Linked DNA regions of Hoeflea algicola. The protein of the gene in region 1 interacts with the protein of each later gene in a pairwise test. Links are inferred from orthologs where the notes say so. Each region holds a gene or a part of one and is shown in the gene's direction. Other genes may lie near its edges. The genes, in order: OEG84_RS03305 and OEG84_RS04425.

Evidence for each region.
Region 2: the proteins of OEG84_RS03305 (region 1) and OEG84_RS04425 interact in binary tests that used the Escherichia coli proteins (3 or more experiments, as listed by UniProt). The link is inferred for Hoeflea algicola from one-to-one orthologs.

What each region holds. Positions count from the first base shown.
Region 1 is NZ_JAOVZR010000001.1:650,187-653,509, forward strand. Bases 280-3,278 are described here. They hold OEG84_RS03305 (two-component system sensor histidine kinase NtrB), read left to right. Parts: upstream 280-1,195; coding sequence 1,196-2,362; downstream 2,363-3,278. Other genes in these bases: dusB (tRNA dihydrouridine synthase DusB), read left to right, coding at 280-1,199; ntrC (nitrogen regulation protein NR(I)), read left to right, coding at 2,367-3,278. In the rest of the region: OEG84_RS03295 (bifunctional 2-C-methyl-D-erythritol 4-phosphate cytidylyltransferase/2-C-methyl-D-erythritol 2,4-cyclodiphosphate synthase), read right to left, coding at 1-42; more of dusB, read left to right, coding at 186-279; more of ntrC, read left to right, coding at 3,279-3,323.
Region 2 is NZ_JAOVZR010000001.1:881,333-884,456, forward strand. Bases 325-3,124 are described here. They hold OEG84_RS04425 (P-II family nitrogen regulator), read left to right. Parts: upstream 325-1,455; coding sequence 1,456-1,794; downstream 1,795-3,124. Other genes in these bases: OEG84_RS04420 (NAD(P)H-hydrate dehydratase), read right to left, coding at 325-1,053; glnA (type I glutamate--ammonia ligase), read left to right, coding at 1,867-3,124. Also shown: more of OEG84_RS04420, read right to left, coding at 1-324. UniProt on the Escherichia coli protein: P-II indirectly controls the transcription of the glutamine synthetase gene (glnA). P-II prevents NR-II-catalyzed conversion of NR-I to NR-I-phosphate, the transcriptional activator of GlnA. When P-II is uridylylated to P-II-UMP, these events are reversed.

The sequences.
Region 1 (3,323 bases):
CAGCGCAAACTTGCTGTTGTCATTCACGGTGCGATTTCCCATTTGGCATTGTTGCTGCGGGTGTAGGGGCTCTGGCAGCGAGAAAAAGCTCTTTTGAATTTTTCTTGGTGGCACAGCGATTTCGCCTTGGCAATGTCATCATGCATGTCTAAAAAAGAAGCAGCAAAGAGAGATGCCTGAAACACATGCAAATCAGCAGCGACAGAATTGACCTGCCTTTGACGATTGGGCCGGTGACAGCACGGAACCGGGTATTCCTGGCACCGCTATCGGGTATTTCCGATTTACCGTTTCGGCAACTGGCATGGCGCTATGGCGCAGGCCTGGTCATTACCGAAATGGTGGCAAGCCGCGAACTGGTCACTGAGCGGCGCGAATCACGGGTCCGGCTGCGCGGTGACGGAATTGACCCGCACGTGGTGCAACTCGCCGGGCGCGAAGCCGACTGGATGGCGGAAGCTGCGCGCATTGCCGAGGCCGAAGGCGCGGCGATGATCGACATCAACATGGGCTGTCCGGCCAAGAAGGTCACCGGTGGTTATTCCGGGTCGGCGCTGATGCGCGATCCCGATCACGCGCTCAGCCTGATCGAGGCCACGGTCAACGCCGTGTCGGTGCCGGTGACGCTGAAAATGCGGCTCGGCTGGGACCATGAAAACCTCAATGCGCCAGCAATCGCCGCACGGGCCGAAGCAGCCGGCGTTCAGATGATCACCATTCACGGGCGCACCCGCATGCAATTTTACGAGGGCGTGGCTGACTGGGACGCGATCGCCAGCATCCGCGATGCGGTCAGGGTGCCGCTGGTCGCCAATGGCGATGTCAATTCGCGGGCCGATATCGACGAATGCCTGCGTCGCTCGGGCGCCGATGCGGTGATGATCGGGCGCGCCTCGCGTGGCCAGCCCTGGATTTGCGGCATTCTGGCCGGATCGACCCACGCCCCGAAACCGGGCCCGGAACGCAACGCCATCGCCCTGGAGCATTACACGATGATGATCGACCATTACGGCGAAGACGTCGGTGTCCGTCATGCCCGCAAGCATATTGGCTGGTATCTCGACACCCTCGCGCCATCGGCACCCGCGAAATTGAAAAGCGCGATGATGTCCTCGCGAAGTGCCGCCGAGGTGTTGCCATTGTTTTTCGAAGCCCTTGAAGCGGGCGCTGGCGCCACAGATCTGGAGACGGCAGCATGAGTGGTTTCCCGGGGGATCAGGCCGCGCCCGATAGCGCCCCCGACATCGCCAGCATGGTGCTCAACACGATCCAGCACCCGGTGATCATGGTGGATGCGGCAGGACTGGTGTGTTTTGCCAACTGGGAGGCCGAAGCCTTCTTCGCAGCAAGCGCCACGCATCTCGCCCGGCACAGGCTCGAAACCTTCATTCCGTTTGGCAGTCCGCTGCTTGAACTGATCGAGCAGGTCCGCGCGCGCCGCGCCGCCGTCAACGAATACCGGGTTGATCTGAGTTCGCCGCGGCTTGGCAATGACAAGCTGGTCGATCTCTATGTCGCCCCTGTTGCCGGTGTGCCCGGCAATGTCGTTGTTTTCTTTCAAGAACGCTCAATGGCCGACAAGATCGACCGGCAGTTGACCCACCGTGCCGCTGCCCGCTCGGTAACCGGGCTCGCCTCAATGCTGGCCCATGAAATCAAGAACCCGTTGTCGGGCATTCGCGGGGCGGCGCAACTGTTGGAAATGACCGTAGGTGAGGAAGACCGCTCGCTGGCGCGACTGATTCGCGATGAAACCGATCGCATTGTCTCGCTGGTCGACCGGATGGAGATCTTTTCCGACGAGCGACCGGTCGACCGCACGCCGGTCAACATCCATTCGGTGCTCGATCGCGTCAAGGCGCTGGCCAAGGCCGGTTTTGGCCGGAATATCCGCTTTACCGAATTGTATGACCCCTCGCTGCCGCCGGTCTACGCCAACCGCGATCAACTGGTGCAGGTGTTCCTTAACCTGGTCAAGAATGCCGCTGAGGCTGTCGGAGACAACCCCGACGGCGAAATCGTGCTGACCACAGCTTATCGTCCCGGCATCAAGCTCTCCGTCGCTGGTAGCCGCGACAAGGTTTCGCTGCCACTGGAATTCTGCGTGCAGGATAATGGGCCCGGCGTGCCAGCCGATCTGCTGCCGCATCTGTTCGATCCGTTCGTCACCACCAAAACCAACGGGTCCGGTCTTGGCCTGGCGCTGGTCGCCAAGATCGTCGGCGGTCATGGCGGCATTGTCGAATGCGACAGCCAGGCCCGAAAGACCACATTCCGGATTCTGATGCCCGCGTCGCCCGACGGTCGGCCAATCGAACCGACGTCAGACAAGAACAGTGCGCCGCTTGGCGAGAAGGACTAAGCTCATGAGCAAGGCAACCATACTCGTCGCCGATGACGACGCTGCCATCCGCACAGTGCTGAACCAGGCGCTGAGCAGGGCCGGTTACGAAGTTCGCATTACTTCCAACGCGGCAACTCTCTGGCGCTGGATTTCCGCAGGCGAGGGCGATCTGGTCATCACCGATGTGGTAATGCCCGATGAAAATGCCTTTGATCTGCTGCCCCGGATCCGCCGCGCCCGGCCCGATCTCCCGGTGCTGGTGATGAGCGCCCAGAACACCTTCATGACGGCCATCAAGGCATCTGAATGCGGCGCCTATGATTACCTGCCCAAGCCGTTCGATCTCACTGAGATGATCGGCACCATCGGTCGCGCCCTCTCAGAGCCACGCAAGCTGACAATCCAGCCTGAGGAAAGCACCGAAGGCATGCCACTGGTGGGGCGGTCAACCGCGATGCAGGACATCTACCGGGTGCTGGCCCGGTTGATGCAAACCGATCTGACGCTGATGATCACCGGTGAATCCGGAACCGGCAAGGAACTGGTTGCCCGTGCGCTGCATGATTACGGCAAGCGCCGCAACGGCCCGTTCGTCGCCATCAATATGGCGGCGATCCCGCGAGATCTGATTGAATCGGAATTGTTTGGCCACGAAAAGGGCGCGTTTACCGGCGCCCAGAGCCGCTCGACCGGCAGGTTTGAGCAGGCCGAAGGCGGGACCCTTTTTCTCGACGAGATTGGCGACATGCCGATGGACGCCCAGACCCGCTTGCTCCGGGTGCTCCAACAGGGCGAATACACCACCGTGGGCGGTCGTACGCCGATCAAGACTGATGTGCGAATCGTTGCCGCGACCAACAAGGATCTCAAGATCCTGATCAATCAGGGCTTGTTTCGCGAAGATCTGTTTTACCGGCTCAACGTGGTGCCGTTGCGATTGCCGGCCTTGCGCGACCGTGCCGAGGACGTGCCGGATCTT
Region 2 (3,124 bases), 230 kb from region 1 along the record:
ATCGCCTGCAAAAGCGCTCAGCCCGTCGGCGTCGAGCACCACCGGGCGGTTGGCGCCGCCGAGCGGCGTGACAAAATCGCGGGCCTTGTCGAGATCGCCAAATCCAGGCCCCAGCACGAAGGCCGCAAGCCGCGGATCTTCAAGCCATTGATCGAGATCATCTGCCGATTTAACCGACCGTTGCATCACCGCCGTCAGGTGCGTGGCCTGAACCATCACCGCACCGGGCGGCGTCGCCAGCGTCACCAACCCGGCGCCTGCATGCAATCCGGCAGAGGCCGCAAGCCGTGCCGCGCCCCCCGAGATCAACCGGCCGGAAAACACCACCAAGTGTCCCCGTTTATACTTATGCTGCGCCGGATCTGCTGCCGGAAGGTAGTCGTTATAAAGCCCCGCGTGGTTGCAGGAGATCGGGTCATCACCGGTAATCAGCCGCGCCGGAATGCCGATATCGCACAGATGCATCTCGCCGCACAGCGCCCTGCCCGGCATTAGCAGATGGCCAGGTTTGAGCGCAGCAAAGGTTACGGTATGGCATGCCTGAAAACAGGCGCCAGTCGGTTGCCCGGTTCGCCCCGACAGGCCCGACGGCAAATCAACGGCGACCACCGGTGTCTCTGCTGCCTTCGCGCGCTCGATCAGTGCGGCGACCTCGTCATTTACTGGCCGGTCGAGGCCAGCGCCAAACAGCGCGTCGACAATCACATCGCCAGGTTCAGGACACCAGTCGGCGAGAGGCAGGATCTTGCCCGGGCAATCGGCATGAGCCCGTGCCGCATCACCGCCCGGTCGCGGTTCAACACCGTAGCGGCAAACATCAACGCCACTCTCGGCAAGCAGGCGCGCTGCCACATGACCGTCGCCGCCATTATTACCAGGTCCGCAGAAGATGATCGCCCGGACCATGGCCGGGTAGTACCTGAGCACGCAGGCGGCAACATGCGCGCCCGCAGCTTGCATCAGCCCATAGCCGCCAATTCCGCTGGCAATCGCCGCGGCGTCAATCTTGCCCATAGTTGAAGGGTTCACCAGCAGTATCGCATTGATCGCCATCAGCTTTCGTCGCACCGCCGGGCACCGCGGTCAAGACACCGACGATAGCCCGCACGGAGACGATCAGCTCTATTGCCCCAGGCCCGACTACTGAGCATTATTTAGGCACTATGGCGTGAATTTAGGCATGCGTTGATGCACAAAAAATCATCAACGACTGCCACGCCGAACCATTTCCCGCCGAACAAACAAACGAAATCGAATGCGGATTGGCCTTCCCCGGAGGAAGTCTGGCGGTTTTGCCGGATTTCGCAGTCCCTTTTTCGGTCAAAAGAAAATATTTGCTCGGTTCTCGTGAATTTTCGCCGAATTGGCACGCCGTGTGCTTTTATGTTCGCGAGTGGGTTTTGGTGCATGCGTCGGCGCCCTCTTTCACAGAAAAAATGCGGAGAATTGGTTCTCATGAAAAAGATCGAAGCGATCATCAAGCCGTTCAAGCTCGACGAAGTGAAGGAAGCCCTTCAGGAAGTCGGCCTGCAGGGCATTACCGTTACCGAGGCCAAGGGTTTCGGTCGCCAGAAGGGCCACACCGAGCTCTACCGCGGCGCGGAATATGTCGTGGATTTCCTGCCCAAGGTGAAGGTCGAGATCGTGCTCGCCGATGAAACGGCCGAAGCCGCAATCGACGCCATTCGCAACGCCGCCCAGACCGGCCGCATCGGCGATGGCAAGATCTTCGTCTCCAATGTCGAGGAAGTCATCCGCATTCGTACCGGTGAAACCGGCAACGACGCCATCTAATAACCCCCGATCAACGTGCCCGGCGCTGTTAGGCCGCGCACCTATCGTCAGTACCAACAGGGAATATCGAACATGACGACAGCGAATGAAATTCTGAAGCAGATCAAAGACAACGACGTCAAGTTCGTCGATCTGCGCTTCACCGACCCCAAGGGCAAGATGCAGCACGTGACCATGGACGTCTCCTGCGTTGACGAAGATATGTTCGCCGATGGCGTCATGTTCGACGGTTCCTCGATTGCCGGCTGGAAGGCCATCAACGAGTCCGACATGGTGCTGATGCCCGACACAACGACTGCGCATATGGATCCGTTCTTCGCGCAGTCGACCATGGCGATTTTCTGCGACATCCTCGACCCGATCACCGGCGAAGCCTACAGCCGTGACCCGCGCACAACCGCCAAGAAGGCCGAAGCCTATCTTCAGGCTTCCGGCATCGGCGACACCGTGTTCATCGGCCCCGAGCCCGAGTTCTTCATCTTTGACGATGTGAAGTACAAGGCCGACCCCTACAACACGGGCTTCAAGCTCGATTCGACCGAACTGCCGTCCAACGACGACACCGACTACGAAACCGGCAACATGGGTCACCGTCCGCGCATGAAGGGCGGCTATTTCCCGCTGCCTCCGATCGACAGCTGCCAGGACATGCGTTCGGAAATGCTCACTGTTCTCGCCGAAATGGGCTTGACGGTTGAAAAGCACCACCACGAAGTGGCGTCGGCCCAACATGAATTGTGTCTGGTATTCGACACCCTAACCCGCATGGCCGACAAGACCCAGATCTACAAGTATGGTGTCCACCAGGTCGCCAACGCCTATGGCAAGACCGCGACCTTCATGCCCAAGCCCGTCTTCGGCGACAACGGTTCGGGAATGCATGTGCACCAGTCGATCTGGAAGGGTGGCAAGCCGACCTTTGCCGGCGACGAATATGCCGGCCTGTCGGAAACCTGCCTGTTCTACATCGGCGGTATCATCAAACACGCCAAGGCCATCAACGCCTTTGCCAACCCTTCGACCAACTCCTACAAGCGTCTGGTTCCGGGTTATGAAGCTCCGGTGCTGCTGGCCTATTCGGCACGCAACCGTTCGGCATCCTGCCGTATTCCGTTCGGCTCATCGCCGAAGTCCAAGCGCGTTGAAGTCCGCTTCAGCGATCCGACTGCAAACCCGTATCTGTGTTTCGCAGCCATGCTGATGGCCGGCCTCGACGGTATCAAGAACAAGATCCATCCGGGCAAGGCTATGGACAAGGACCTTTACGATCTGCCTGCCAAGGAACTCAAGAAGATCCCGACCGTTGCCGGTTCGCTGCGTGAAGCGCTTG